4 regions of the Neobacillus pocheonensis genome follow, and region 4 is predicted to be linked to each of the others. Evidence: a T-box and tRNA genes for the amino acid it is inferred to sense, from the RefSeq annotation. Region 4 holds a T-box; the other regions hold tRNA genes.
What was found. A T-box is a leader RNA that pairs with one kind of tRNA and senses whether it is charged. The one in region 4 lies ahead of pheS (phenylalanine--tRNA ligase subunit alpha), so its partner is inferred to be a tRNA-Phe.
Positions count from the first base shown of each region.

Region 1: it encodes a tRNA-Phe, which carries the amino acid that the T-box ahead of pheS (phenylalanine--tRNA ligase subunit alpha) is inferred to sense. The anticodon was not compared.
Region 2: it encodes a tRNA-Phe, which carries the amino acid that the T-box ahead of pheS (phenylalanine--tRNA ligase subunit alpha) is inferred to sense. The anticodon was not compared.
Region 3: it encodes a tRNA-Phe, which carries the amino acid that the T-box ahead of pheS (phenylalanine--tRNA ligase subunit alpha) is inferred to sense. The anticodon was not compared.

Region 1 is NZ_JBCNAD010000012.1:61-7,586, forward strand. Features, by position in the region: rRNA gene rrf (5S ribosomal RNA) at 100-216, shown strand; tRNA gene ABES02_RS06620 (tRNA-Asn) at 234-308, shown strand; tRNA gene ABES02_RS06625 (tRNA-Ser) at 316-407, shown strand; tRNA gene ABES02_RS06630 (tRNA-Glu) at 424-498, shown strand; tRNA gene ABES02_RS06635 (tRNA-Val) at 517-592, shown strand; tRNA gene ABES02_RS06640 (tRNA-Met) at 617-690, shown strand; tRNA gene ABES02_RS06645 (tRNA-Asp) at 694-770, shown strand; tRNA gene ABES02_RS06650 (tRNA-Phe) at 943-1,018, shown strand; tRNA gene ABES02_RS06655 (tRNA-Tyr) at 1,069-1,153, shown strand; tRNA gene ABES02_RS06660 (tRNA-Trp) at 1,159-1,232, shown strand; tRNA gene ABES02_RS06665 (tRNA-His) at 1,244-1,319, shown strand; tRNA gene ABES02_RS06670 (tRNA-Gln) at 1,360-1,434, shown strand; tRNA gene ABES02_RS06675 (tRNA-Gly) at 1,440-1,514, shown strand; tRNA gene ABES02_RS06680 (tRNA-Cys) at 1,525-1,598, shown strand; tRNA gene ABES02_RS06685 (tRNA-Leu) at 1,643-1,728, shown strand; tRNA gene ABES02_RS06690 (tRNA-Leu) at 1,756-1,836, shown strand; gene ABES02_RS06695 (lysophospholipase) at 2,049-2,972, shown strand; tRNA gene ABES02_RS06700 (tRNA-Gly) at 3,177-3,250, shown strand; gene ABES02_RS06705 (B3/B4 domain-containing protein) at 3,313-3,978, opposite strand; gene queG (tRNA epoxyqueuosine(34) reductase QueG) at 4,088-5,218, shown strand; gene ABES02_RS06715 (amidase domain-containing protein) at 5,296-6,168, shown strand; gene trmL (tRNA (uridine(34)/cytosine(34)/5-carboxymethylaminomethyluridine(34)-2'-O)-methyltransferase TrmL) at 6,240-6,713, shown strand; gene nfsA (oxygen-insensitive NADPH nitroreductase) at 6,769-7,518, shown strand.
Region 2 is NZ_JBCNAD010000017.1:76,424-83,949, forward strand. Features, by position in the region: gene ABES02_RS08600 (ABC transporter permease) at 1-814, opposite strand, end outside; gene ABES02_RS08605 (ABC transporter permease) at 814-1,767, opposite strand; gene ABES02_RS08610 (ABC transporter substrate-binding protein) at 1,803-3,365, opposite strand; gene ABES02_RS08615 (FadR/GntR family transcriptional regulator) at 3,475-4,194, opposite strand; gene ABES02_RS08620 (hypothetical protein) at 4,611-5,036, opposite strand; gene ABES02_RS08625 (hypothetical protein) at 5,188-5,481, opposite strand; gene ABES02_RS08630 (hypothetical protein) at 5,559-5,963, opposite strand; tRNA gene ABES02_RS08635 (tRNA-Asn) at 6,231-6,305, opposite strand; tRNA gene ABES02_RS08640 (tRNA-Phe) at 6,317-6,392, opposite strand; tRNA gene ABES02_RS08645 (tRNA-Asp) at 6,440-6,516, opposite strand; tRNA gene ABES02_RS08650 (tRNA-Met) at 6,520-6,593, opposite strand; tRNA gene ABES02_RS08655 (tRNA-Ser) at 6,618-6,710, opposite strand; tRNA gene ABES02_RS08660 (tRNA-Ala) at 6,718-6,790, opposite strand; tRNA gene ABES02_RS08665 (tRNA-Lys) at 6,814-6,886, opposite strand; tRNA gene ABES02_RS08670 (tRNA-Thr) at 6,955-7,030, opposite strand; tRNA gene ABES02_RS08675 (tRNA-Val) at 7,220-7,295, opposite strand; tRNA gene ABES02_RS08680 (tRNA-Glu) at 7,335-7,409, opposite strand; partial or broken rRNA gene rrf (5S ribosomal RNA) at 7,452-7,526, opposite strand, start outside.
Region 3 is NZ_JBCNAD010000006.1:94,427-101,952, reverse strand. Features, by position in the region: rRNA gene rrf (5S ribosomal RNA) at 1-105, shown strand, start outside; tRNA gene ABES02_RS02805 (tRNA-Val) at 114-189, shown strand; tRNA gene ABES02_RS02800 (tRNA-Thr) at 228-303, shown strand; tRNA gene ABES02_RS02795 (tRNA-Lys) at 326-401, shown strand; tRNA gene ABES02_RS02790 (tRNA-Leu) at 414-498, shown strand; tRNA gene ABES02_RS02785 (tRNA-Gly) at 513-587, shown strand; tRNA gene ABES02_RS02780 (tRNA-Leu) at 593-681, shown strand; tRNA gene ABES02_RS02775 (tRNA-Arg) at 696-772, shown strand; tRNA gene ABES02_RS02770 (tRNA-Pro) at 782-858, shown strand; tRNA gene ABES02_RS02765 (tRNA-Ala) at 877-952, shown strand; tRNA gene ABES02_RS02760 (tRNA-Met) at 975-1,051, shown strand; tRNA gene ABES02_RS02755 (tRNA-Ile) at 1,079-1,155, shown strand; tRNA gene ABES02_RS02750 (tRNA-Ser) at 1,173-1,265, shown strand; tRNA gene ABES02_RS02745 (tRNA-Met) at 1,302-1,375, shown strand; tRNA gene ABES02_RS02740 (tRNA-Asp) at 1,379-1,455, shown strand; tRNA gene ABES02_RS02735 (tRNA-Phe) at 1,469-1,544, shown strand; tRNA gene ABES02_RS02730 (tRNA-His) at 1,576-1,651, shown strand; tRNA gene ABES02_RS02725 (tRNA-Gly) at 1,660-1,733, shown strand; tRNA gene ABES02_RS02720 (tRNA-Ile) at 1,742-1,818, shown strand; tRNA gene ABES02_RS02715 (tRNA-Asn) at 1,854-1,928, shown strand; tRNA gene ABES02_RS02710 (tRNA-Ser) at 1,932-2,022, shown strand; tRNA gene ABES02_RS02705 (tRNA-Glu) at 2,035-2,106, shown strand; gene ABES02_RS02700 (nuclease-related domain-containing protein) at 2,663-3,364, opposite strand; gene glgB (1,4-alpha-glucan branching protein GlgB) at 3,835-5,784, shown strand; gene ABES02_RS02690 (glucose-1-phosphate adenylyltransferase) at 5,726-6,871, shown strand; gene ABES02_RS02685 (sugar phosphate nucleotidyltransferase) at 6,959-7,526, shown strand, end outside.
Region 4 is NZ_JBCNAD010000035.1:28,598-36,123, forward strand. Features, by position in the region: gene rnhC (ribonuclease HIII) at 1-381, shown strand, start outside; gene ABES02_RS19675 (4a-hydroxytetrahydrobiopterin dehydratase) at 428-730, shown strand; gene pheT (phenylalanine--tRNA ligase subunit beta) at 1,048-3,462, opposite strand; gene pheS (phenylalanine--tRNA ligase subunit alpha) at 3,519-4,556, opposite strand; T-box leader at 4,828-5,070, opposite strand; gene ABES02_RS19690 (TrmH family RNA methyltransferase) at 5,132-5,881, opposite strand; gene sspI (small acid-soluble spore protein SspI) at 5,994-6,200, shown strand; gene ABES02_RS19700 (M42 family metallopeptidase) at 6,408-7,493, opposite strand.

The sequences.
Region 1 (7,526 bases), on a different contig from region 4:
TCTTCTGGATTATCTAGTTTTGAGGGAATGAAATTTTTTAAAATTACCTCTTGAAAAATATTAAAAAGACATTATAATAAAATAGTGTCGTATAAATGGTCTGGTAATAATGGCGAGAAGGTCACACCCGTTCCCATACCGAACACGGAAGTTAAGCTTCTCAGCGCCGATGGTAGTTGGGGCATGCGCCCCTGTGAGAGTAGGACGTTGCCAGGCTGTTACACTATAATTATTCCGCAGTAGCTCAGTGGTAGAGCTATCGGCTGTTAACCGATCGGTCGTAGGTTCGAGTCCTACCTGCGGAGCCATTTATATGGAGAGCTGTCCGAGTGGCCGAAGGAGCACGATTGGAAATCGTGTAGGCGGGTAACCCTGTCTCAAGGGTTCAAATCCCTTGCTCTCCGCCATTTAAATTACTGATATGGCCCCTTGGTCAAGCGGTTAAGACACCGCCCTTTCACGGCGGTAACACGGGTTCGAATCCCGTAGGGGTCACCAAATAACTTTCATAAATTTGGAGGATTAGCTCAGCTGGGAGAGCATCTGCCTTACAAGCAGAGGGTCGGCGGTTCGATCCCGTCATCCTCCACCATAATTCATAAAATATTTTAATCGTCGCGGGGTGGAGCAGTCCGGTAGCTCGTCGGGCTCATAACCCGAAGGTCGCAGGTTCAAATCCTGTCCCCGCAATACGGTCTGGTAGTTCAGTTGGTTAGAATGCCTGCCTGTCACGCAGGAGGTCGCGGGTTCGAGTCCCGTCCAGACCGCCATTTTAAATGGAAATGGCTCAATAGAATTTATTAATATGGCTCAGTAGCTCAGTCGGTAGAGCAGATTGCTTACATCATCGATTAAGCTTCAGAGGCAATCTGCGAGAAAGAACGAGAGTTCTTTTGAGCAAAGGCCTTACCTCATATTAATTGTAGGAAATTGATTTAATATGGCTCAGTAGCTCAGTCGGTAGAGCAAAGGACTGAAAATCCTTGTGTCGGCGGTTCGATTCCGTCCTGAGCCACCATTTGATTCTATATTGCTGGCACCATAAATTGTATTGTGTATATTATATGTGGAGGGGTAGCGAAGTGGCTAAACGCGGCGGACTGTAAATCCGCTCCCTCCGGGTTCGGCGGTTCGAATCCGTCCCCCTCCACCATTTATAGGGGTATAGTTTAAAGGTAGAACGAAGGTCTCCAAAACCTTTGGTGTGGGTTCAATTCCTACTACCCCTGCCAATTATATTGTGGCGATTGTGGCGAAGTGGTTAACGCACCTGATTGTGGTTCAGGCATTCGTGGGTTCGATTCCCATCAGTCGCCCCATAATATTTTCAATAAAAATATTTCTAATTTGTTTTAACATTGGGCTATAGCCAAGCGGTAAGGCATCGCACTTTGACTGCGACATGCGTTGGTTCAAATCCAGCTAGCCCAGCCATTTTCGCGGAAGTAGTTCAGTGGTAGAACACCACCTTGCCAAGGTGGGGGTCGCGGGTTCGAATCCCGTCTTCCGCTCCAATAATTATATGGCGGCATAGCCAAGTGGTAAGGCAGAGGTCTGCAAAACCTTTACCACCGGTTCGAATCCGGTTGCCGCCTCCATAATTTTTATGTTTAGTTTAGTTTAGAACAGGTTATTATATTTAGCCGGGGTGGCGGAACTGGCAGACGCACAGGACTTAAAATCCTGCGGTAGGTGACTACCGTACCGGTTCGATTCCGGTCCTCGGCATTAGCTTTATTAAAACAATTTCATTACGCCGGTGTGGCGGAATTGGCAGACGCGCACGACTCAAAATCGTGTTCCTCTGGAGTGTCGGTTCGACCCCGACCACCGGTATCACAAAAACGTTTCTCATTTTTATGAGAAGCGTTTTTTATTTTGGATTGTATCTAAATTTCAAAAGTAATTGACAATTTTTTATCCCTCTTTTATATTCAGGTTAAGTTTATTAATGTTTAAGAGAAAACGAGACTCACACAATGTTCTTTATAATGAGCAAATGCGGGAGTTTTTTTCTATAATAAACACTCGTATAAAGGATGGGTGCCATGAAATCATTTACCTTTAAATCAGATGATGGTGTTGAAATTTTTACGAGAAAATGGGATTCAGAAAGTAAAACAAGGCCAAATGCAATTATTCAAATTGCTCATGGAATGGCCGAGCATATAGAGCGTTATGATAATTTTGCAAACGAATTAGTTTCCCATAACTTCATTGTATATGGCAATGATCATCGTGGACATGGAATAACTGCTCAATTAAATAATTGCAGCGGCTATTTTGCAGATGAGCAGGGATTTGAAAAAGTAGTACGCGATATGCATCTACTCACCACCAGAATAGAAAAAGAATATCCCGATGTCCCAATTATTTTATTTGGGCATAGTATGGGTTCATTTTTATCAAGACGGTATATTCAGTTATATGGGGATAATCTAGCTGGTGTAATATTGAGTGGGACTGGTGGTAATCCTGGAATCATGGGGAAAATCGGCCAGCTAATTGCTGCAAGGGAAATGAGAAAGAAGGGACCTCAGACACCTAGCTCACTGTTAAATAATTTGACGTTTGGAAGTTATAATAAAGGTTTCAAACCCACCCGTACAGAATTTGATTGGTTAAGTAGGGAAGACCGAGAAGTTGATAAGTATATTGAGGATCCTATGTGTGGTGGAATATTCACTTCAGGTTTCTTTAATGATTTACTTACAGGAATTGAATCCATTAATAAACCAGAAAACCTTAAGATGATTCCTACTAAATTACCAATCTTCTTAATTTCTGGCAGGGAAGATCCTGTTGGAAGTAATGCCAAAGGTGTTTTGAAAACATTTAAGGCATATCAACAGGCAGGAATTGAAGATGTAACTTATCAGTTGTATGAAGGTGCTCGTCATGAGATATTGAATGAAACGAATAAAGAAGATGTTTATGCTGATATTATCAATTGGATTGGGAGACATGTTTGAGTACAGCACCGGGCACTCTGAGCCATTGATAGTGCCCGGAGGATTACTTTTTAGTAAGTCCTGGGCACTATGAACGCATGTTGTTTCCCATAAATTATGTTTTTCTATTTTATTCGACAAAAACTGCAGATATCACTTGACTTTATGAAGAATTGGGTTTAATATTATAAAAGTCAACACGATATTTAAATCTTGTATATAAATGCGGGTGTAGTTTAGTGGTAAAACCTCAGCCTTCCAAGCTGATGTTGTGAGTTCGATTCTCATCACCCGCTCCATACATATTAACTAACGCAGTGTACCGTTTCAATGGAGAACGATGCATTGCGTTTTTTTATTATCAACCCAAAACTCGAAACGTACCTTCTCCGCCGTGTATTTGAATAAACATATTCATTAACGATTCCGTCAGTCTATTAGCATTTTCCAAATCTGTTGATGGTCTCAAATAAATAATTTGAAGAGCATTTTTGGTATCTAAGGTTACTGGTGTTCTTACAGAATCAACGAAAGGACTCCCAAACGGTCCAATCAAATCAGATGCTATTATAAGCCGGTCCAATGAATTAGAGCGACCATTTAATCCAATGTACTCCTGGCCCTCCACACCTACCCGAACCTCCACAGGTCCTTCCAAACAATCCAGATCGTAAATACCGATAGGAACTTGATATTGTAACGAGAAAAAATTATTAATATCAATTGCACTTTGAACAGATGAAAGATAATTTTGCTTTTGAATCCTCTTGAAAAGAGCCTCCGCAGAAGGACGGTACCGATTTGGATCCTTGCCAAGCTTTTTAAAAATAGAACGCCATTCTTTAATGCCGGGAAAATCCGTTACCGTTTTATCCTCTAATTCAAAAAATATAGACTCCTGAAACATCTGGAGTCGTCCCTTAAGCATTTGTGGTGAATCACCAACCGTAATCCCCTTATATTCGATAACGCCTAATTTAAAATTAGGAATCTCCATGAAAAGGTCTGATGAAACTTGAATTTCCAACATTCCCACCTCCAAAAATCATTGAAAATAGTTTATCATAAAGTGATGTCCTAACAATAATTAAACGACCTCTAAAATAGATCAATATTCGGGAAGGGTGGGGAAAAAAGTGGAGATTAACAAATTGAAAGAGGAACTTATTGCTTACAGTAAAGAAATCGGTATTGATAAAATCGGTTTTACTAGCGCTGACCCATTCACTGAGTTGAAAAATCGACTAACAAAACAACAAGAACTTGGATACCAATCTGGTTTTGAAGAGCCTGATATTGAGAAACGAGTTAATCCATCTAATCTTCTGGAAGAACCTAGATCCATTATTTCGATTGCCCTCGCATATCCTTCCAAAATGAATGAACGGGTTGAAAGTAAAAAGGGAGAAAGAAGAGGGATTTTTAGCAGGGCTTCATGGGGCCTGGATTATCATCATATTCTCAAAGACAGGCTCCAAAAGCTGGAAGAGTTTATTTTATCAAAGGTACCGGAAGCTCGTTTAAAATCAATGGTCGATACAGGCGAGCTCTCAGATCGTGCGGTTGCAGAAAGAGCAGGAATTGGCTGGAGCGGGAAAAACTGCGCCATTATCACCCCTGAATTTGGCTCCTATGTTTATTTAGGTGAAATGATTACCAGCATCCCATTTGTGCCAGATACACCAATAGAAGATCAATGTGGGACCTGCACAAAATGTTTGGAAGCCTGCCCAACAGGTGCATTGATCCAGGGAGGGCAAATTAATGCACAACGTTGTATTTCATTTTTAACGCAAACAAAAGGAATTATTCCAGATGAGTTTAGAGAAAAGATTGGAAATCGCATTTATGGCTGTGACTCCTGCCAAACAGCTTGTCCTCATAATAAGGGAAAAAACTTTCATTTTCATAAAGAAATGGAGCCAGACCTTGAGATTGCAAAACCATTATTAAGACCGATATTAAAATTAAGTAACCGTGAATTTAAAAATCAGTTTGGTTCTGTAGCAGGATCGTGGAGAGGGAAAAAGCCAATTCAACGGAATGCCATTATCGCTCTTGCCCATTTTAAGGATGAAACGGCAGTCCCCGATTTAATTACCATTTTAGAAAATGAACCAAGCGCTGCAATAAAAGGGACGACAGCCTGGGCACTTGGTAAAATTGGCGGTGAAACCGCAAATGCAGCATTGAAAAAGGCAAAAGAGCAGGAAACCGACATAGAAGTGCAAATTGAGATTGAAAAAGGATTAAGCTTTAAAAATTGATCTATCGGAGCGGCCAAAGGGTTTCGCTCTTTTTTTTCATCTTCTTTCATATGTATGAAAGGAAAGGGGTGAAGAAAATGCGTGAAATTCTTCAGGAACTATTTGAAAAAAGGGCACAGCAATTTGTTGCGAACCATAGAAGTCCTAAGGATTATTTTTCAAAAGCAGAGAGGAAACTAGAATCATTAGCAAAAAGGTCTGCAGAAATCGTGAAAGTGAAGGCAGCTGGAAGGATTATCGAAAAAACGAATGAAGAGGAATTCCAATCTATAAGATACAATGCACATTATCAATATTTAATTAAACAAAAAGGCAATCTTTACATGGAGGAAGAAGTTGAAGAAAGATTAGCCAAATTTTATAAGGAAACATTAATAATGGATGGGGAGATAAAGCCTGTAGAAAATGGATCCCTACATGTGGGGGATTCTCAGCCTTTCATTGCTGATAACCATGACCGCTTAAGTTTTCAATATAACCGCTTAAAAGCAATTCAATATGCTGAACGCTGGTGGAATAGCTATAATCCTGCCTATAAAAAGTTTGAAAATGATTGTACGAATTTTATCTCCCAATGTCTCCATGTAGGCGGAGCGCCTATGAGAGGCTACCCGAGCCGTGGTGCTGGATGGTGGATGCAAAATCATAACTGGAGTTTTAGTTGGGCCATTGCTAACTCATTAAGATTGTATTTATCTAACTCAACAATCGGTTTAAGGGCAAAGCAAGTTAGTAGTCCTGACCAATTGGTATTAGGAGATGTAATTTGCTATGATTTTGAAGGGGATGGCAGGTTCAACCACAATACGATTATCACGGCTAAGGATGCAAATGGAATGCCGTTAGTTAATGCACACACGTACAATAGCCGAATGAGATATTGGGCATATGAGGATTCTTCAGCCTATACACCGAATATTAAATATAAGTTTTACCATATCCTCGATTGAGGCACTAATGTTGAAAGCAGTCAACATAGTGGTATAATTTTTTATAGAGTTATTTATCTGAGGTGAAATTCGTGTCCATACATGTAGTACTATATCAACCACAAATCCCATCTAATACAGGAAATATTGCCAGAACTTGTGCAGGAACCGATACCAATTTACATTTGATTCGGCCACTCGGCTTTTCAACAGATGATAAGATGTTAAAAAGAGCGGGCTTGGATTATTGGGAGCATGTAAATATTGTATATTATGATTCATTAGAGGAGTTTTACGAAAAAAATGCTGGCGGGGAATTTTTCTACCTAACAAAATTTGGACAAAAGCCGCATAGTAGTTTTGATTACAGCAATCCAGAGAAAGATTATTATTTTATCTTTGGGCGTGAAACGACGGGTCTTCCAAAGGACGTTATTGAAAAAAATAAAGAGGTTAGTTTAAGGATTCCAATGAATGAAAACATTCGCTCACTAAACCTCTCCAATACAGCAGCAATACTAATTTATGAAGCACTGCGCCAGCAAGACTATGCCCATTTAAAGTAAACAAAGGAGGCCTATTATTAGGGACCTCCTTTCGTTTATAGAAAGGAACAAAGATATGAACAACGTTATTGAAACCATTCTTAATCATCGCTCACTCCGGCACTTTGAGGACAAGCCTTTAACTAACGAGCAAATCAGGACAATTGTATCGTGTGCCCAATCAGCATCAACCTCAAGCTTTATTCAAGCTTACTCAATCATTGGTGTAAAGGATAAGGAGAAGAAAAGAAAGTTAGCTGAACTAGCAGGCAACCAAGAATATGTAGAGAAAAACGGACATTTTTTTGTTTTTTGTGCAGACCTGTTTCGCCATACCCTTATTGGAGAAAAAGAACAAAAAGATGTGAGCCTATCGATTGAAAGTACGGAGAAATTTATGGTTTCTCTCATCGATGCTTCGCTAGCAGCACAAAATGCCGCTATTGCTGCGGAATCTCTGGGACTAGGAATTTGTTACATAGGTGGTATTCGCAATCAGCTGGAAGAGGTTCAAAAGGTATTAAAAACACCAGAGCGTGTAATTCCTTTGTTTGGACTAGCTGTTGGATATCCCACAAAACAGACAGACCGAAAACCAAGGCTTCCGTTTGAACATATTTACCATGAGGACGAATATGAACAAGATCCAGAAATTTATGACCGTCAGCTTGAAGAATATGATGATCTGATTTCTAACTACTATAATCAAAGAACAGGCGGAAAAAGAAGAGACCGCTGGACAGAGCAGATGGGCAAAATGCTTGAAAAACAAAATAGAATGTATATGAAGGAGTTTATTCAAAAGAATAAATTGGACTTACGATGAAAAAAGGG
Region 2 (7,526 bases), on a different contig from region 4:
GATCAAAGGTTTGCTGTAATCCGTCACCTAGCAGATTAAATCCGAGAACAACCAAAAAGATGGCCATTCCAGGAAAAATAGTCGCATACGGAGACTCGGTCATGATGGTTTGGGCCTGGTTCAGCATGCTGCCCCATGATGGAGTTGGCGGCTGCACGCCTAATCCTAAATAGGATAAGGAGGCTTCTGCAAGAATTCCTGATGCCATAGCCAGAGTGGCTTGAATGATAATTGGATTAAGGGCATTCGGCAGGATATGACTGAAAATAATGCGAAGATCTTTGACGCCTGTCGCTTTGGCCGCATGAATATATTCCATATTGCGAAGCTGCAGTACCTGTCCTCTTGTAATCCGGATAAAAGCGGGGGCAAACCCAATCCCAATGGCGATCATCGCATTTCCAAATCCATTTCCCAACACAGCGGCAATCGCCAGTGCCAAGATAAGGAATGGGAAGGCCTGCATGGCATCAACGGAACGCATGACCACCCATTCATCCCAGAATCCGCCAAAGTATCCGGCAAGAAGCCCAATCGGAACACCAATGAGGATAGCAATGCCTACAGATAATAACGCTGCTTTAATCGAAATTTGGGCTCCATAAACGACTCGGGAGAAGATATCCCGTCCTAAATCATCCGTTCCAAAAAAATGCTCCCCGCCAGGCGGCAAAAGAATAGCATTATAGTCTTGGGCGTTCGGATCAAAAGGGGCCAATTGATGAGCAAAAATTGCCATTAGAATCAAAGAAAGAATAATAACCCCACCGAAAACGCCTAATCCTGACCGCAAAAACTTTTTGAATGTCTTCATTATGAAACCCCCTTGCCCGCTTTGATTCGAGGATCGATCACGGCATAAAGCAAATCAACGACTAGATTTACACCAACAACCAATACGGCAGATACTAAGATAGCTCCTTGTACGGTTACATAATCACGTTTAAAAACAGATTCTACGATGAGTCGGCCAAATCCCGGAATGGAGAAAATCGACTCGGTAATCACCAATCCGCCAAGAAGTCCGGCAATCATCAATCCGGAGGTAGTAACAACCGGAATCATCGCATTGCGGAGAACATGTCCTAAAATGGTCTTCACTTCATTTAGCCCTTTCGCTTTAGCGGTACGGACAAAATCCATATTGACTACCTCGAGCAATGAAGAGCGAAGCATTCTCATTAGTACCGCCGATTCCCGAAGACCTGTGGCCAAACAAGGTAAAATCATGGCCATCAAATTCTGTACCGGATTTTGTGCAATCGAAACATAACCAGAGGCCGGAAGCCAGCCTAAATGAACAGAAAAATAAATAATTGCCATCATCGCCAGCCAAAAGCTGGGGATACTCATCCCGCCCAAGGCAACAAATGTACTGGTATAGTCAAGGGCAGTTCCTCTTCTAACGGCAGCAAGGATACCAGCAGGAAAAGCAATCAGTAATGCGACCACAAAGGTACCAATCGTTAATTCAACCGTAGCAGGCAATCGTTGGGAAATCAGTTCGGTGACAGGAACCCGATCCATGATCGATATTCCCAGATTTCCTGTCAACACATGCCCGACCCAGGTAAAGTACTGAACAACAATAGGCTTATCCAATCCTAATTCTGCCCGAAGTGATTGATAGGCTTCTGGTGTCGCCTCTTGACCAAGAATGACCCGGGCTGGATCACCCGGGATCAAATGGATCAGAGAAAAGGTCAGAACCGACACTAGGAAGAGAATCGGAATGGTCAACAGCAAACGCCTTACGAGAAATTTCATGTCCTTCTCCTCCTCATCGTGTTTTCAAAAGGATCTTATTTCTTGTCTAATTTTTGTGTATGGATGATGCCGTCTGGTATATATTCAAAGCCTGTAACTTTCTTAGAGACACCAAAACGGTTGAAGTCATGGTAAATATGCACGTATTCAGATTCATCATGGACAATTTCCATCGCTTGATCATAAATCGCCTTACGCTTGACTGGATCCAATTCAACTCGAGCTTGCTTAGCCAAGTTGTCCAATTCTGGGTTTGAAATAGACGCATAGTTGTTTGGCTGACCGGTTACGACGAAATCGAAGAAGCTTTGATCTGGATCGGGACGTCCTGACCATCCGAGTTGAAGCGCTTGGAATTTATGATTAGCCCCATTTTCCAACATCGTACCAAACTCGACTTTCTCTAGTTCTACCTGAATTCCGTAAGGCTTTAACATGTTCTGAATAACAGCCCCGAACTGTTCATTGACAGGAGAGGTACCGATTTGTAATTTAAAGCTGAATCCATCTGGCTTTCCACCCTTGGCCAGCAAGTCCTTAATTTCTTGTTTATTTGGCTTTTCCACTTTATCCGAATCTCCAAATGCCAAGTTACCTGGTCCGAACGGAGAGTTTGCAGGTGTTCCAAAGCCGTCAAGGACTACTTTGATGAAAGCGTCACGGTCAACTGCCTTATTTACTGCTTGGCGAAGGAACTTATTCGTGAATGGCTCTTGTTTGGTGTTCAGGTAGAACCCTTGGTAAGCCATTCCGGCTTTAGCAACCACTTTTGCAGTCGGATTATTATCTAATCCTTTAATTTCCTTTGTCGGAACTTCATCTATGAAATCAAGTTGACCAGATTTTAAGTTTTGCACTGCTGCTGTACCGTTCGTAAATACTTTGTAATTCAATTCATCAATGTTTACTTTACCATTCCAATAGTTTTCATTCTTTTTCAACGTAACATGGTCGCCATTAACATGTTCCACGAAAACATAGGCACCTGTTCCTACAGGGTGGTTCAAGTAATCATCGCCATACTTCTTCACCGCTTCAGGAGATACCATCATTCCTGAACGATCGGTAAGGATCGAAATAAACGGAGAGAATGGTTCAGATAGTTCAACCTTCACTGTTTGCGGATCGATGACATCAACTTTTTGGACAAAATTCATTTCATTCTTACGACGGGAATTGTCTGCTTTATCACGCTCGATGTTGAACTTTACAGCCTCGGCATTAAATTCAGTACCGTCATGAAACTTAATTCCAGTCTTTAATTTAAAGGTATACACCTTTCCATCCTGAGAAACCTCATAGGAATCGACTAGGACAGGGACAATTTTTCCATCCTTGTCGAGGTCAAAAAGTTTATCATAGATGCTGTTTTGAACTTGGCGATCAACGAGAGCATTGGATTGGCTAGGATCTAAGCTTGGCGGATCCGCTTTTAGACTGATGTTAATCACTTTTTTGCCGGCTGGCGTGGAAGCCGCAGGCTTTTCAGCAGATTTTCCAGTCGATGCAGACTGATTCCCCCCACTGCATCCGGTCATGGCGATCATCGATCCTATAATAGCTGTTGCAAATGTAAATCGAGCCTTTTTACTTAACATAATTTCAACCCCAATTATGATTATTTTTTATTTTTAAGCCACTATCTAAATCTGAAAAATATTTATTTTCTGAAATTTCTTTTCAAAAAAAATGGTTACCTATGAGTTCTTATTGTTGTTCTGTTTTCTCCCGCTGCTGCTCTTCTCTCTCCCATTTTTCATGCAGCTTTTCATAACGAATGGCTACGTCATACAAATGTTCCCTCATCATTTGTCTCGCTTGCTCGACATTATGCTCTTTGATTGCCCGATAAATTTTCTCGTGGAATTGGATAGTAGTTAGCTTATCCGAAATCAAAAGCATTTCTCTTTTAGCTGAGGTAAGAAAATCTGTAATTGATTCATAGACTTTCATTAAAACCTGATTTCTTGTCGCATGGACAATGGCTTGGTGAAATTTTTGGTCCGCTTCGAGAATAGGTAAATTCATTTGGATCGCTCTCTTCATCATTTCCAGGGATTGCTCCATTTGAACAAAGTCCTCATCTTTTGCCACTTCCGCTGCTTTTCCGCAAATTTCAACTTCAAGCATCAAACGAAACTCCATGAGTTCTCGAGAACTTTTCGGATCGAGCAGAGCGGACACAACATGCTTGTGGACGATGTCGCTAAAATCCGTTTTTTTGACAAATACGCCAATCCCCATGCGCTTCTCCACGACCTGCATATCCACCAGGCTATTTAAGGCTTCTCTCACGGAGGATCTGCCTACCTTCAATGTTTCCATCAGCTCACGTTCCGAATGTAGTTTATCACCTACCTTGAACGTCCCTTTCTTAATTTCCTCTAATACATATTCAGTTACAAGACTACTAACTTTTTTCGACATGCTCAGCACCCCATTCAATTTACTTGTCTTATGTACTTACCTGTCTTATGCGTCTTACATGTCTCACCTGTCTGATGGGTTGGATTAATTTTATTTAATATTCAAACTATTATCAATGGTTAAATATAACTAAAATATTATTGTGTTATATAGGTCAAAAGTTCCAGTTAGTGCCAGAGGGACGGTTCTCCTGGATTTTAATGAGGTTATTGTCTGCCACAGGAACCGTCCCCCTGAGATATAATCCATGGAAGTCGATCTACTTGTTTAGGAAGGATTCAATGCCCGAATTAATTTTGTTAATGCTTTTAAGTGGTACGATTTTCACATGAATGTCTTCCTTATTTAATACAGGGAATTTCCCGCTGTTTTGAAACTTCTTCCAGTCACCGTGCATAAATCGATGCATATAATCCTCAAATTGATAGATATCCCCACCGATTACTTGGCTTTTCAAGTAAGTGGAATACACTTCGTTTCGTAAGCATAAAACTGCTAAATCCTTGCATATAGCTCAATTGCGACCAATAGATAATATCCTTCGCCGTAACAAAAGCGTCTATTAACATATAGATAGCCAATGGAAAAAGAAGAGTGTAATAACTGAACAAGCTCCCATGATCTCTTAATAGATAAATAATCGACCGCTCGTTTAGGATGGAAACAATCTTATAAATCAAATAAATCCATATCGGAAGCACAATGATGGTTAATAGGATACTGACCCATGCACCTCTTTTAACCACAGCTAACAGGGCGGGAATAATTTCAACATGAGCAAAAAGACCAACAGAAAGTAAAATAACGAACACAATGGAAACAAAACTTAACTTAATCTGCATTTTTTCCCATATTCCTTTTTTTCCATATTATTCATCCATAAATCCTTAAATATTCCGTCGTATACCATTTATTTTAATCATAAAACTCCACAGGGACGGTTCTCATGGCTTAAAAAAGCCGTGAGAACCGTCCCTGTGGTCGCCTGGTCTATTAAAACCAACTTCTTCTTCTAGTCTGCTCGGGGGCATCGAATGATTTAGATTGATTTTCAGAAGAGGTAGTAGTCGAATTCTGATTTCTCTTACCCCTTTCAATTAACCTATCCAGTTTTTGAATGGCCCTTTCAAGTTCTAATTCTGTTAATTCACCTTTAGCATATAAACTGCACAACATTCCATATGCAATTGCTTTTGTATCAATATCTACATTGACAGTTAAATCTACATCGGAGTTACCGCTATTTCTAACCAAACTTTTTAAGCGATTCTCGTTTGATTTATCCATTTTCCACCCTCCTTAAAATCATAAAGGGGATACCAGATAATAGTATCCAGCATCCCTAGAACCGACTATCCATGATATTAGTATTTATGTTTATCTTTATTTTTTTCTTTGTCTTTGTCTTTATCTTTTTCTTTGTCTTTTTCTTTGTCTTTTTCTTTATCTTTTTGTTTTTGCTTTTGGTCCTGCTTTTGGTCCTGCTTTTGCTCCTGTTCCTGCTCTGAATCCGCATTTGATTTTGAACGTACTTTTGCACGAGATTCACTATCAACCTTAATGTCAATATAAACACTTGAATTGCCGCTATTAGAAATATTTGCTTTCGCAGAGTTCATATTTTTGTCTTTTAAAGAAACGTCTGTATCATTTTCTGCTTCGTTGTTGTTTTTGTTTTTATTCATATTTTCAACATCAACATCATTTCGTACTTCATTACTTTTTTTACTGCTTTTTTTACTAGAATCCTTTTCTTTTTTATTTCCCATCGATGATATCACTCCTTTCTCTATCAGATACTATTAATTTATTCAATTTACTTGTAAGTGTTCGAACAAGCATATACATAAATGCGGATTTTTTGTTAAAGTTTTAATGCTCATGGCCTATGATGAAGAAAGAGTCTACTACTAGAAGCATCTCTTTTGTTGTGACCGAGGATGTCAGGAAATAAATTCATAGATATGCAAAAAAGCCGATTTCCCTTTTCAGGAAATCGACTTTTGTATCATTATTAGCTATATCAAAAAATAAAATGGCTCCGCAGGTAGGACTCGAACCTACGACCGATCGGTTAACAGCCGATAGCTCTACCACTGAGCTACTGCGGAATAATCAGTAATGGTGGCTCAGGACGGAATCGAACCGCCGACACAAGGATTTTCAGTCCTTTGCTCTACCGACTGAGCTACTGAGCCACACTTAATCTATATATCAACAGTAGAGTTACCTACTGGGATAAAAGTGGCGGTCTGGACGGGACTCGAACCCGCGACCTCCTGCGTGACAGGCAGGCATTCTAACCAACTGAACTACCAGACCAAATTGCGGGGACAGGATTTGAACCTGCGACCTTCGGGTTATGAGCCCGACGAGCTACCGGACTGCTCCACCCCGCGACGATTTAAGTAATAGTATTATAATGGAGGAGGAAGAGGGATTCGAACCCCCGCGCGGTTTGACCCGCCTGTCGGTTTTCAAGACCGATCCCTTCAGCCAGACTTGGGTATTCCTCCATATAAGTGGAGCCTAGCGGGATCGAACCGCTGACCTCCTGCGTGCAAAGCAGGCGCTCTCCCAGCTGAGCTAAGGCCCCATGTTGATAGGATAAAACTTTGATGAGCCATGAAGGACTCGAACCTTCGACCCTCTGATTAAAAGTCAGATGCTCTACCGACTGAGCTAATGGCTCATACTTAGATGATTTCCTACAACTAAATTGTTGTAAGTCAGATGCTCAAAAAAAGCAAAAAGTATTAATGGTGCCGGCTAGAGGACTTGAACCCCCAACCTACTGATTACAAGTCAGTTGCTCTACCAATTGAGCTAAACCGGCGTAATGTTGAGTTAATATATATTTTGAACTCGCTGGATAGTTTTCGTCATCCTGACCTCAGAAAGCATATGCAAGCAGCAGCTCGGTCAGTATGCTGAAGACTATTCAAGGAGCCTATTCGTTCGTGCTCTACCAATTGAGCTAAACCGGCACATAATGAAAATTATTTTCGCTTTCGCGAAAAAATTCTGGTGGAGGATGACGGGATCGAACCGCCGACCCTCTGCTTGTAAGGCAGATGCTCTCCCAGCTGAGCTAATCCTCCAAATTAATGAACATTATTTTCGCTATCACGAAAAAACTTTGGTGACCCCTACGGGATTCGAACCCGTGTTACCGCCGTGAAAGGGCGGTGTCTTAACCGCTTGACCAAGGGGCCAAAATGTAAAATGTGCAAAATAATAGCCCCAATAGGGGCTTAGCCTGGCAACGTCCTACTCTCACAGGGGCGCCTGCCCCAACTACCATCGGCGCTTAGAAGCTTAACTTCCGTGTT
Region 3 (7,526 bases), on a different contig from region 4:
GGCGAGAAGGTCACACCCGTTCCCATACCGAACACGGAAGTTAAGCTTCTCAGCGCCGATGGTAGTTGGGGCATGCGCCCCTGTGAGAGTAGGACGTTGCCAGGCTGTTATTTGGAGGATTAGCTCAGCTGGGAGAGCATCTGCCTTACAAGCAGAGGGTCGGCGGTTCGATCCCGTCATCCTCCACCATAATTTTTTCGTGATAGCGAAAATAATTTTCATTATTTGCCGGTTTAGCTCAATTGGTAGAGCAACTGACTTGTAATCAGTAGGTTGGGGGTTCAAGTCCTCTAGCCGGCACCACTTTTTATAATCATCTTACGATGAGCCATTAGCTCAGTCGGTAGAGCATCTGACTTTTAATCAGAGGGTCGAAGGTTCGAGTCCTTCATGGCTCACCATTAATTGAATATGCGGGTGTGGCGGAATTGGCAGACGCACCAGACTTAGGATCTGGCGCCGCAAGGCGTGGGGGTTCGACTCCCTTCACCCGCACCATTTAATTTAAATATGCGGAAGTAGTTCAGTGGTAGAACACCACCTTGCCAAGGTGGGGGTCGCGGGTTCGAATCCCGTCTTCCGCTCCATGATTGCCGGGGTGGCGGAACTGGCAGACGCACAGGACTTAAAATCCTGCGGTAGGTGACTACCGTACCGGTTCGATTCCGGTCCTCGGCACCACTTGTTTTAATAAAGCGCCCGTAGCTCAATTGGATAGAGCGTCTGACTACGGATCAGAAGGTTATGGGTTCGACTCCTTTCGGGCGCGCCATTAATATTACGGGAAGTAGCTCAGCTTGGTAGAGCACTTGGTTTGGGACCAAGGGGTCGCAGGTTCGAATCCTGTCTTCCCGACCATGTACTTCACATCAATTCGGGGCCTTAGCTCAGCTGGGAGAGCGCCTGCTTTGCACGCAGGAGGTCAGCGGTTCGATCCCGCTAGGCTCCACCAATTTAATCTTAATTTAACTTATGGCGGTGTAGCTCAGCTGGCTAGAGCGTACGGTTCATACCCGTAAGGTCGGGGGTTCGATCCCCTCCGCCGCTACCAAATGTAATTTCATTAGAACTTTAACTTGGACCTTTAGCTCAGCTGGTTAGAGCAGACGGCTCATAACCGTCCGGTCGTAGGTTCGAGTCCTACAAGGTCCACCAGTAGCTTTATATAATATGGAGGAATACCCAAGTCCGGCTGAAGGGATCGGTCTTGAAAACCGACAGGCGGGTTAAACCGCGCGGGGGTTCGAATCCCTCTTCCTCCGCCATATTATCTTTTGAAGCAAATAATTAATTTTTACCGTCGCGGGGTGGAGCAGTCTGGTAGCTCGTCGGGCTCATAACCCGAAGGTCGCAGGTTCAAATCCTGCCTCCGCAATTTGGTCTGGTAGTTCAGTTGGTTAGAATGCCTGCCTGTCACGCAGGAGGTCGCGGGTTCGAGTCCCGTCCAGACCGCCATTTAAATGGAAATGGCTCAGTAGCTCAGTCGGTAGAGCAAAGGACTGAAAATCCTTGTGTCGGCGGTTCGATTCCGTCCTGAGCCACCATTTATTTTAATTTCAAATAACTTTTATTATGGCGATTGTGGCGAAGTGGTTAACGCATCGGATTGTGGTTCCGACATTCGAGGGTTCGATTCCCTTCAGTCGCCCCATGTAATATGCGGGTGTAGTTTAGTGGTAAAACCTCAGCCTTCCAAGCTGATGTTGTGAGTTCGATTCTCATCACCCGCTCCATTATTAATGGGCCTATAGCTCAGCTGGTTAGAGCGCACGCCTGATAAGCGTGAGGTCGATGGTTCGAGTCCATTTAGGCCCACCATAGTTTTTTGCAAAAGCAAAATAACTTACCAATATTCCGCAGTAGCTCAGTGGTAGAGCTATCGGCTGTTAACCGATCGGTCGTAGGTTCGAGTCCTACCTGCGGAGCCATATAGAGAAGTACCCAAGTGGCTCAAGGGGCTCCCCTGCTAAGGGAGTAGGTCGGGTAACCGGCGCGAGGGTTCGAATCCCTTCTTCTCTGCCATTTATTTTTTTTGGCCCCTTGGTCAAGCGGTTAAGACACCGCCCTTTCACGGCGGTAACACGGGTTCGAATCCCGTAGGGGTCATACAAAAAAACTGATGATATAAAGTCATCAGTTTTTTTGTGCTTAAAGACTTAAAATACTTCAATTAATTAATAATATTATGAGAGTAAATATAGAGTTCAATTATTTAGTGTTTATTTAAAGACAGGACCTGTTATGAAAAAATATTGAATCAGTAATTAAGGTAATTGAGTACACGGTGAAACCAAAAGAGAGACACCGAGTCCGCGATGAAGGCTATAGAGGACACGGTGAAATCAAAAGAGAGACACCGAGTCCACGATGAAGGCTATAGAGGACACGGTGAAACCAAAAGAGGTACTGAGTCCACAATAAAGGCTATTGAATCTTTGTCTCGGAAAAATATTTCATTCGTACCATGACCATCGACCCAATCTTTTTACATCATAGTTTCTTAAAAGAACCCTGCTGATCCTCTTTTTAGTTCCCACGCTGCCACACCAATAATAAACAATATTGGTAGTGATTTTTATTTCTGGAAACAATAGTTTTATTTCCTCTACAGAACGTAAAATGGCACTCTCAATCCTTTCTTCATACCCGCAATCACCACAAACTATAATCCTTTTATCTGATGAAATAGATAGGTTAAACGTTCTGCAGTCCCACAGGTAAAACCTTTATGAAAATTTTTGTATTCATATTCTGGCTGAATTGAAAATGGAGATTTTGTCTGATGCAAAAAAACTAGTTTTTCAGCAAGCAGCTTATGCTGATGATTAAGACTTGACTGTCTTATATTTAATTTTTTCATGTAAAGATTTAATTGTGATGGAAAGATAAATGGCAGGTTTGGGGAAGCATGATACAAGGTAAACTCGGGGTTAATAAATACAGCATTTGCTTCAATGGGTAAATTGCATCCAAGGTCTTTGAGTAATGGCCGAAGAAAGGATTTGCCGCGATTCACCTGATCTACGGGATTTTGATATTCTTTTCCTTTAATTTTTTTAAAAATACCATTTTCAAGGGTAAAGTCGCCATTAAAATTTTTTACTTCAAAAAAGTTTACTGTTTGTTGAAAGATAATCGTTGTATCAATTTGAACATTCGAATTATTCAGCTTTAACAGCAAATCGTTTAAAATAAAACACTCACTCTGAAGCTTTTCTGTCAACAAATCAAACTTTACTTCCCCTTCATATCCTTTCTCAAGATTCAAGTAGTGCTTTTTCACTTCTGCAGATAAATCCATCCGTGTGTTTAAAATTCGCAGCAGTTTTAATTCATTTGATTCTGTCCTAGTTTTAAACGGCATATCAAACTTCCTCTCCTTATGAAAACTCTATATAAATCATAATTAATAAACCATGGAATATAAAGAAAAGTATGAATTATTTGTTAACGTTTAAAAAGTTATATCGAAATAATATCATGCAATCCAATAAAAGATTGTTATTTTAAAATAATAACCCAACAACTTAAAATATAACAGAAAACGTTGATAACGCTTACAATAATAATGTTGTACTAGCACAAGAGATTATCAAACGACCTAAAATTAAATAATAATTCTTCACCTATTTCATAAAAAAACTTTATATTTTTTTGTCGATTTCAGAAAGATAAAAGATTGTTTTATGTCTAATACTGTCGAAGTGTGTCGATGAGTGGCGGCAAATAGCGGTTATTGTCAGAAAAGATAAAAAAGTTTTTCGAGGAATATTATTCATTTGCACTTATAATTGGACTTTGAAATACATATTTTCAATGGGAATGAGGAGAGCCATGACAGTGAATACATTGTTTCCGACTGAGTATCAGCTACACCTTTTTCACGAGGGAAATTTCTTCCAAAGTCATCAGCTTTTTGGCGCTCATATCTTTAAGAATTCCGATAAAGTATATACACGATTTTGCGTATGGGCCCCTAATGCCTTTCAGGTGAGGCTCACTGGGGATTTTAATAACTGGAATGGTGAAGGGTATGAATTGCAAAAAGTAAATGATGAAGGGGTTTGGATTATCATCATTAATCAAAACCTCGAAGGTAGCGTATATAAATATGAAATAGTAACACAATTTGGAGAAAGGCTACTAAAAGCCGATCCATACGCCTTTTATTCTGAATTAAGGCCCAAAACCGCATCCATAGTTTATCCTTTAGACAACTATAATTGGCAGGATAACCAATGGATGAACAGGAGAACGGCCCGAAACTTTTTATCAGAGCCTGCCGTCATTTATGAGGTTCATTTAGGGTCTTGGAGGAAAAAACAAAATGGTGATTTCCTTACATATGAAGAACTAGCTTCAGAGCTTATACCCTATGTAATTGAACATGGATTTACCCACATAGAAATATTACCCCTTGTTGAACATCCTCTCGATGCCTCGTGGGGCTACCAAGGAACAGGGTACTTCTCGGTTACATCCAGGTATGGTACACCAGATGAATTCCGCTATTTAGTAGACCAATGTCATCAGCATGGAATAGGTGTCATCCTTGACTGGGTTCCTGGCCATTATTGCAAGGATGCCCATGGATTATATCGATTTGATGGTACACATATTTATTCCTATCACTATGAAGGCGATAGAGAAAATGCTATATGGGGAACAGCCAACTTTGACCTTGGTAAAGGTGAGGTGCAAAGCTTCCTCATTTCCAACGCACATTTTTGGATAGATAATTTCCACATCGATGGTTTTCGAATGGATGCGGTTGCCAATATCATTTATTGGCCGAATGGAACTAATGAGAAACGTGAAAATCCATTTGGAATCAATTTCTTACAGAAATTAAATAAGGAAGTCCATGAATATCATCCTCACTTTTTAATGATTGGAGAGGACTCCACCGATTTCCCTAATGTAACAACCCCAGTTAGCTATGGGGGTCTAGGCTTCGACTATAAATGGAATATGGGCTGGATGAATGACATGCTTGAATATATGGAAACTCCTCCATATTCACGGGCACATGTGCACTCCAAGGTAACTTTTTCACTTTTATATGCTTATTCAGAAAACTTTATGCTCCCGTTTTCACATGACGAAGTCGTTCATGGTAAAAAGTCGCTTTTAGATAAGATGCCGGGAGAATATTGGGAAAAATTTGCCCAGTTAAGGCTATTGCTTGGCTTTATGTTTGCACACCCAGGTAAGAAATTATTATTTATGGGCTTTGAACTTGGACAATTTGCAGAATGGAAAGATAAAGAACAACAAGATTGGAACTTACTGGAATATGACATGCATCGTAATTTAAATTCATATGTAAAAGTATTGACTAAGGTTTATAAGCGCTCGAAACCGCTCTATGAACTAGATCACCAACACGATGGATTTGAATGGATTGATGTCAATAACAGTAATCAATCGATTTTTTCCTTTATTCGTAAAGGAAAAAAAGAAGAAGATACATTAGTCATCATTTGTAACTTTACAGGTGTAGGCTACCCTGACTATAAAATAGGGGTTAATCAACCTGGTGAGTACCGGGAAATTTTAAATAGTGATCAAGAAGAATACGGAGGGAAAGGTTTAATCAATAAAAAGACCATCAAGGCTATAGAGGAACCATTCCATGGTAAACCATACTCCGTTAACTTAACAATAGCACCATTTGGTTTTCATATCTTAAGACCGGTTAAAAAACGAAAGGAGAGAAAGGGAAATGGCAAAGAAGAAGTGCGTAGCAATGTTGTTGGCAGGGGGAAAAGGAAGCAGACTTAATTCGCTGACAAAGGATTTAGCGAAGCCTGCTGTACCGTTTGGAGGAAAGTACCGAATTATCGATTTTACGTTGAGCAATTGTGCCAATTCTGGCATTGATACCGTTGGAGTTTTAACACAATATCAGCCGCTTCTTTTAAATTCGTATATTGGAATTGGTAGTGCCTGGGACTTGGACCGGAAGGATGGCGGGGTAACCGTTTTACCTCCGTATGCGGAATCTTCCGAAGTCAAATGGTATACGGGCACAGCAAGTGCTATTTATCAGAACTTGAACTATCTCAAGCAATATCAGCCTGATTACGTTTTAATCCTGTCAGGGGACCATATTTACAAAATGAACTATGAAAGCATGCTTGAATATCATATTGAAAAAAGGGCAGATGTCACCATTTCCTTAATTGAAGTTCCATGGGTCGAGGCGAGCCGTTTTGGGATTATGAATACGAACGAGGATTTGAGAATAGTAGAATTTGAGGAAAAACCAAGCGACCCAAAAAATAATCTTGCTTCCATGGGCATTTATATTTTTAGTTGGAATACACTCAAAGAATATTTAGAAATGGATGCACGGAATCCTGATTCCAGTCATGATTTTGGTAAGGATGTCATTCCACTTCTTTTAGAAGAAAATAAAAAGCTATATGCATATCCGTTTAAAGGCTATTGGAAGGACGTCGGTACGGTTCAAAGCCTTTGGGAGGCAAACATGGATTTATTAAAAGAAGAATGTGATTTAGACTTGTTTGATTACGACTGGAGAATCTATTCGGTTAATCCAAATCAACCGCCGCAATATATTTCTCCGGATGCGGTTGTCAAAGAGTCACTTATTAATGAAGGATGTACGATTGAAGGGGAAATCGACAAATCTGTTCTTTTTCAGGGTGTAACGGTTGGAAAAGGTTCCTCTATTAAAGAATCGGTCATCATGCCAGATGCCATCATTGGCAATAACTGCCTAATTGAAAAAGCAATTGTGCCGTGCGATGTGCAAGTACCAGACGGAACGGTTATCCGCTCCTTCGATGACGAAATTATTCTTGTAACCCAAGAAATGCTTAGCGGGTTGTATCCTGCTTATTAATAAACGGCTGGATTATTCAGTCAGTATAACCACTAGAGTGTCAGCATTATCTGCAATTTTTAATAGATTACAGGAGGGACTAAAGTCGTGAAAAGAAAGCTATTAGGCGTCATTGATGCCACCACATACCATGATGATTTGGAAGATTTATTAACACACCGTTCCCTGGCAGCACTTCCGTTTGCTGGACGCTACCGCATCATTGATTTTGTACTTTCGAATATGGTCAACTCAGGCATTCGAAGCGTTGCTATTTTTCCAAAAATGCAGTACCGCTCATTAATGGATCACTTAGGGTCAGGAAAAAATTGGGACTTAAACCGAAAGCGTGATGGTTTATTCTTTTTCCCATCACCGATTGTCGATAACGATGGAAATAAAATTGGATCGTTTGAGCATTTTGCGGCTAATCTTGACTTTTTCAAGCGAAGCACTCAAGAGTATGCGATTATCTCCAATTGTTATACGGTTTTTAATATGAACTTTAGACCAATCCTCGATTGGCATCTACAGTCTTCCTGCGATATTACTGAAATCCATCATAAAGATGGCGGCTCAATGGAAATGTATTTAATTAAAACATCGTTATTAATAGAATTGATTGAAACGAGAAACGAAACAGGGTACACATGTATGAAGGATGTCGTCCAAGATT
Region 4 (7,526 bases):
TTAAATGTGTTAGGGAAAATTGCCCCATCGAAACCAGAGGCGATACTTATCGACCAATTTGTGCAGGCTAGCACCTATTTTCAGCATGTTAAAGGTCAAAAAGCGATCGCGAAGGAAAACGTATATTTTAGCACGAAAGCGGAAGGAATTCATTTGGCGGTCGCTGCTGCAAGCATTCTTGCCCGATATGCGTTTATTCAATATATCGATAAGCTTAGCGAGGCAGCTGGTTTTAAGATTCCTAAGGGTGCCGGGGCGCAGGTGGATGTTGCTGCTGCTAAACTGATTTTGAATAAAGGCCGTGAAGTTTTACCTTCCTTTGTAAAGCTACATTTTGCAAATACGGATAAAGCGATGGCGATCGTTAATAAAAAGCGATAATTTCTTTTGTTAAAGAATAAATTTTATTGGAGAGAGAGGGGATATTGTGGTGAATAGACTTACTGACGAAGAAATAACTTCAGCTGTTGCCGAGTTAACCGGATGGAAATTGGATGGAAAATTCATTGTGAAAAAATATCGATTTAAGGAGTTTTTAAAAGGTATTGGGTTTGTGAATGAAATTGCACAGCTTTCTGAGGAAAAAAATCATCACCCATTTATTGCGATCGATTATAAATTAGTGACATTGCGGTTAACATCATGGAATGCTGGGGGATTGACGGATCTGGATATCGCGTTAGCGAAAAATTATGATGCAATTTATCAAAATTTTAAAGGGGAATCATGATAAAACACCTCCACGAGTTGGGAGATGTTCTTTCTAATGATGGCCATTTAATTTTGAAGCTGATTTTTCAAATTGGGATCTGCTGATGGGGTATACAGAGGAGGATATTAAAAGAATTGCGAAGTCCGTTAAAACATTGGCTGAAAAACCCAGTGGCACCAATCAGGTAACCCATAGTACAAATTTTTCCTAGTCAATAAAGATGGTGTGGTTGTGAAAGGCTATGACGGCGTAAAGCCGCCTTTTGAAGAGATTATGAAAGCCAACAAAAAAAGAGTATCACTTCAGAAGAATGATACTCTTTTTTGATTGATTTTTTACCCTCTTAAAACTGCACCTGCTTTTTCTTTTAAAGCCTCAAGCACTTGTTCATGTACCTTCGTTACTTCTTCATCTGTCAAAGTACGCTCAGGATCTACATATTTTAATGAGAATGCAATCGACTTCTTGCCTTCTTCCATTTTATCGCCTTCATACAAGTCAAACACCTGAACCTCTTTCAGAAGAGGCGCACCTGCCGTCAGGATAATTTCTTTCAGCGTGCCTGACACAGTTTCTTTGTTTACCACAAGGGCAATGTCTCTTGTGATTGATGGGAAACGTGGAATGGCTTCGTACTGTAATACCGGTGCGTCTGCCTCAAGAACAGCTTTTAATGAAAGTTCGAATACATACGTATCTTTCAAATCGAGATCTTTCTGAACGCTTGGGTGTACTTGGCCAACAAAGCCGATTTTCACACCGTTCAATAAAATTTCTGCTGTACGGCCTGGATGCATGCCTTCCACTTGTGCCTGAACATACCCAACGCGTTCTGCAAGGCCAAGTTTCGCAAACATTCCTTCTAAAATTCCTTTAACAACGAAGAAGTCTACTGCCTTCTTCTCTCCTTGCCAAGAATGGGAATGCCAAAGACCGGTAACCGCTCCAGCTAAATGCTCTTTTTCTTCCGGTAATACATCCGTACCATTCGCTAAGAAAACTGCCCCAGTTTCATATACTGCTAAGCTATCGTTTTGACGGGCACTATTATATTTTAAAACCTCTAATAACTGCGGCAGGATGCTTAAACGAAGGATGCTGCGCTCTTCACTCATTGGCATTGCTAAGCGGATTGTATCACGCTTTTCAATCGCAAATTGACTAGCTTTCTCTTCACTAGTTAAGGAATACGTTACGGCTTGATATAGGCCTGCTCCCTCAAGGTATTGACGCACAATCCGTCGTTTCTTCTGGTAAGCAGATAAGCGGCCAGGAGTTGAAGAACCTATTGGCAATGTTTTGGGAATGTTGTCGTATCCGTATAGACGGGCTACTTCCTCAACAAGATCTTCTTCAATTCTGATATCGCCGCGACGTGTTGGTGCCGTTACTGTAACTAGGTCTCCCTCAATTGAAACCTCAAATTGCAGACGGTCGAAGATTTCCTTTACGTCCTTCATCACAAGGTCTGTTCCAAGTACACGATTGATTTTTTCAAGCGTAATTGAAACAACCGCTGGTTCAACAGTAAGTGTATCAACTTCTGACGTACCTTCTAAAACTTCCCCGCCTGCGTACTTCGCCATTAAGTAAGCGGCACGGTCACCCGCAGCACTAACACGGTTAGGATCGACACCTTTTTCAAAACGGGCGCTTGCTTCACTTCGTAAACCGTGGTCTTTAGATGATTTTCTCACAGCACCCCCGCTGAAGTATGCTGCCTCTAGTAGCACAGTAGTTGTATCTGAAGTAACCTCTGAATTGGCTCCACCCATTACACCTGCTAGAGCAACAGGCTCTACACCGTTGGTAATCACAAGATGTTCGGAAGTTAATGTTCGTTCAACATCGTCAAGAGTAACAAACTTTTCACCATCAACAGCACGACGTACAAGTATTTCTTTTGACCCTAAACGATCATAGTCAAACGCATGAAGCGGCTGGCCGTATTCTAAAAGAATATAGTTCGTAATATCGACCACATTATTATGTGGACGGATTCCCGCTGACATTAAGCGTGTTTGCATCCAAAGCGGTGATGGGCCAATTTTTACATTTTTGATCATTTTTGCTACATATAAAGGGTTATCTTCTTTTGCTTCTACAACAACTTTCACATAGTCAGATGCTTTTTCAGAAGATGCCTGCAGGTCAGTTTCTGGTAACTTTACGTCCCGGCCCAAAATCGCAGCCACTTCATATGCAACACCCAGCATACTTAATGCATCGGCGCGATTAGGAGTTAAGCTTAACTCAAGAACTTCATCATCACGATTTAATTGTGCAAGTGCATCAATACCAACTTCAGTATCCGCAGGGAAAACAAAGATTCCCTCAGAATACTCTTTTGGTACAACCTTACCTTCCATTCCAAGCTCAGTAAGTGAGCAAATCATGCCGTTCGATTCTTCACCGCGAAGTTTCGCCCGTTTAATTTTAAAATTACCTGGAAGCACTGCTCCAACTTTTGCTACCGCAACCTTTTGTCCTTGGGCTACATTCGGCGCTCCGCAAATGATTTGCACAGGCTCTCCTTCACCAACATCAACAAGACATTTGCTTAATTTATCAGCATTTGGGTGCTGTTCACGCTCCACCACATGGCCGACAACAACACCTTTTATGCCGTTGTTAAGGATTTCTACACCCTCAACTTCAATCCCGCTTTTAGTAATTTTTTCAGCTAATTCAGCTGCTGACACTCCAGTTAAATCTACATAATCCTGAAGCCATTTATATGAAACGAACATGTCGTCATCTCCTCCTATTATCTAGCTACAGCGCCTAGGGGCTTCCGCTTTTAGTATTATTCGTGTTTCGAGAATTGCTTTAAGAATCTTACATCGTTTGTATAGAAGTGTCTAATATCATCGACACCATATTTCAACATGGCAATTCGCTCTGGTCCCATCCCGAAGGCAAAGCCAGTGTATTTTTTAGAATCATAGCCCGCCATTTCAAGGACGTTTGGATGAACCATGCCAGCGCCAAGAATCTCTATCCAGCCTGTTTGCTTACATACGCTGCATCCAGAGCCGCCGCAAATTTTACAAGAAATATCCATTTCAACAGATGGCTCTGTGAATGGGAAGAAGCTTGGGCGTAAGCGGATTTCACGGTCCTCACCGAACATTTTCTTCGCAAATACTTCTAAGGTTCCTTTAAGATCGCTCATGCGAATATTTTCGCCGACCACAAGTCCTTCAATTTGCATGAATTGATGTGAGTGTGTCGCATCATCATTATCACGGCGATAAACTTTTCCTGGGCAGATAATTTTTATTGGACCTTTGCCTTGGTGCTTTTCCATTGTCCGTGCTTGAACTGGTGATGTGTGTGTACGCATCAAAATTTCTTCTGTAATATAGAAGGAATCCTGCATGTCTCGGGCTGGGTGGCCTTTCGGTAAATTCAGCGCTTCGAAGTTATAATAGTCCTGTTCCACTTCTGGACCTTCTGCAACCTCGTATCCCATACCGATGAATAAATCTTCAATTTCTTCAATGATTCTAGTCAGCGGGTGGTGGTTTCCAACCTTTACAGGGCGTCCTGGTAGAGTTACGTCAATGCTTTCGGATGCTAGTTTTTCAAGGACTGCTGCTTCCTCTAATCCTTTTTGTTTTGCTTCGATTTTGACCGCAATCGCTTCGCGAACTTCATTCGCAAGTGCTCCCATAACCGGGCGCTCTTCTGCTGAAAGCTTGCCCATTCCGCGCAATACTTCAGTGATAGGACCTTTTTTTCCTAAATAAGCAACACGGATGTCATTCAATTCTTTTAAGTCTGCAGACTGTTCAATTTTCTGAATAGCCTCTTCCTGCAATTCCTTTAAACGTTCTTGCATGTCTTTTCCTCCTTAACATTTTGGAAATATGATAATGGGTCGAATGAGCTTTTTTAAAAAATTGGCTCTGTTAAATTGGCTGTTGATTTCCGCTCCAGGCGCTCAGCAAACCCGCGGGCGTGCCAGGGAGCCTCCTCGGCGCATTAGCGCCTGTGGGGTCTCCCCTGCCCCGTACTCCCGCAGGAGTCGAGCGCCTTCCGCTCCAATCAACAGAGTATAAAAAAACAAAATCGTTTAACAGAGCCAAAAAAATAAAAAAACCCCATCCCTGGAAAGGGACGAGGTTTTGAATTCGCGGTACCACCCTTGTAAACACCATATGTATAACACACTAGTGTTCGCTTCATTCGGATAACGGCATGTGCCGGTGCATCTTTACATTTTATAAAAAATGGTCCCGATGCCGACTCGGGAGGTGAATTCTCTTGTCATTTCCATAAAAGTGCTTTCAGTCACGGCACTTTCTCCCTAAATGAATAACAGGCAAGATACTATTCTCCGTCATTGTCTTTAAAATTATCAACATTGTTAAATATTATATAATAATTTTTCTGGCGTTTCAAACAAGTTTGTAGTTATTTTTTTAAATAGTATAAAAGAATACCGGTAGCAACAGCCACATTGAGTGATTCGCTTTTACCGTAAATCGGAATATAAAGGTTAGCGGTGGTGTTTGCGAGCAGTTCGTTGTTCACTCCGCTGCCTTCGTTCCCGACAATGAGTGCAAAGGATTCATTGGTTGAAGTATCAGTATATGCAGAGGCTCCTTCAAGTGCTGTTCCGAATAAAGGAATATTTTTTTCTTTCAGCTTAGAGGTCCATTCGTGCAGGTCACCTCTGATGATCGGCAGGTGAAAATGGCTTCCCTGTGCCGACCTTAAAACTTTTGAGTTGAAAATATCGACGCTGCCTCGGCCGACGATGACCGCATCAATTCCCGCTGCATCGGCTGTGCGAATCATTGTGCCGAGATTGCCTGGATCCTGAACCGCATCAATGAGCAGGTAAGTTTTTGCATCTAAAGCCCCTTGATCAGGCTGGCGGCACACTGCATAAATTCCTTGTGGTGCTTCCGTCTCCGAAAGTGAATTTGAAATTTCTTCGGTTACAAGGGTAACTGGCGTACCGGCAGTGTCCCAACGCGGCGGCACACCTACTTTTTCGGAAACAATAATTTCTAACACTTGCTCCCCCTGTTTGAGAGCTTCTTCCACTAAATGAAAGCCTTCTACTAAGAATGTACCGGACCGATCCCGCTCTTTTTTCGTTAAAAGCTTTTTCCATTGTTTTACTTTAGGATTATTGACTGATTCAATGTGTTTCAAAACTGGATCTCCTTACTTTATTGATTTTCTCATTATAGCCCAATTAGGATACATAATAAAACCAAAAAATAGAAATGATATTAAAGAATAGGTTAATAAAGGAGTGTTGTTTATGAATTTAAATTTGCGAAATGCCATTATTCACAATGTTTCCGGAAATTCACAAGATCAGTTAGAAGATACAATCGTTGATGCCATTCAAAATGGTGAAGAAAAAATGCTTCCTGGTCTTGGTGTATTGTTCGAAGTCATTTGGAAAAATTCATCTGAAGAAGAGAAAAAAGAGATGCTTGCAACCCTGGAAAGCGGGTTAAAGTAATAATTTTTTTACAAAGCTGTCGATCGAGTCCGGTTGACGGCTATTTTTATGGGAAAATTTGATTTATCTGCGGAAAAATACAGTTTATCTGTGAAAATCCGTGATTTATCTGCGATAATTACCAATTTATCTGCGAAACTACAGCATTTATCTGCGAAACAAATAAAATCCCCGGCTAAACCTCAGCCGGGGATCTCACATTTAATATTATTCAAACGTAATCTTATCAACAGTTTCACGATCTAAACGCTTAATCACTTCAACAATCAACTTAACGGCATTTTCATAGTCATCACGGTGAAGCATTGCCGCGTGAGTATGGATATATCGAGTCGCGATCGTAATCGCCAACGCCGGAACACCATTATGTGTAATATGAATTGGACCTGCATCGGTTCCACCGCCAGGGATGGCATCAAATTGATATGGGATGTTCAGTTCATCGGCAAGGTCTGTGATAAAGTCACGCAAGCCTTTATGGGAAACAAGGGTTGCATCATATAAAATAATTTGCGGACCTTTGCCCATTTTGCTCATGGCTTCTTTTTCAGTAATTCCTGGCGTATCGCCAGCAATACCGACATCCACCGCGAAACCGATATCCGGCTCAATTTGAGATGCTGAAGTGCGCGCACCACGAGTACCCACTTCCTCTTGAATCGTTCCTACTCCATACACTTCGTTTGGATGGTCAACACCCTTAAGCTGCTTCAAGACATCAATCGCAATCGCACAGCCGATTCGGTTATCCCAAGCTTTTGCTAAAAGCATTTTTTCATTGTTCATTACGGTAAACTCAAAATATGGAACGACCATATCACCAGGACGTACGCCCCACTCCATCACTTCTTCACGGCTTGAGGCACCAATATCGATAAACATGTCTTTGATTTCAACTGGCTTCTTGCGGGCTTCCGGTGATAAAATATGTGGAGGTTTTGAGCCAATAACCCCTGTCACATCACCTTTTCTCGTAACAATTGTCACGCGCTGTGCAAGCATAACCTGTCCCCACCAGCCGCCGACGGTTTGAAATCGAAGGAAGCCTTTATCATCAATTTGAGTAATCATAAAACCGACTTCGTCAAGGTGACCAGCTACCATGATTCGCGGCCCGCCCTCTTTACCTACTTTTTTCGCAATTAAACTGCCGAGACCATCCGTTGTGACTTCATCGGCATAAGGAGCTATGTATTTTTTCATGACTTCGCGTACTGCACGCTCATTGCCGGGAATACCATTGGCATCAGTTAATTCTTTTAACATCGACAATGTTTCATCTAATTTTGCCATTTGTTTCGACCCCCTTTTATGTATGTACAGCAT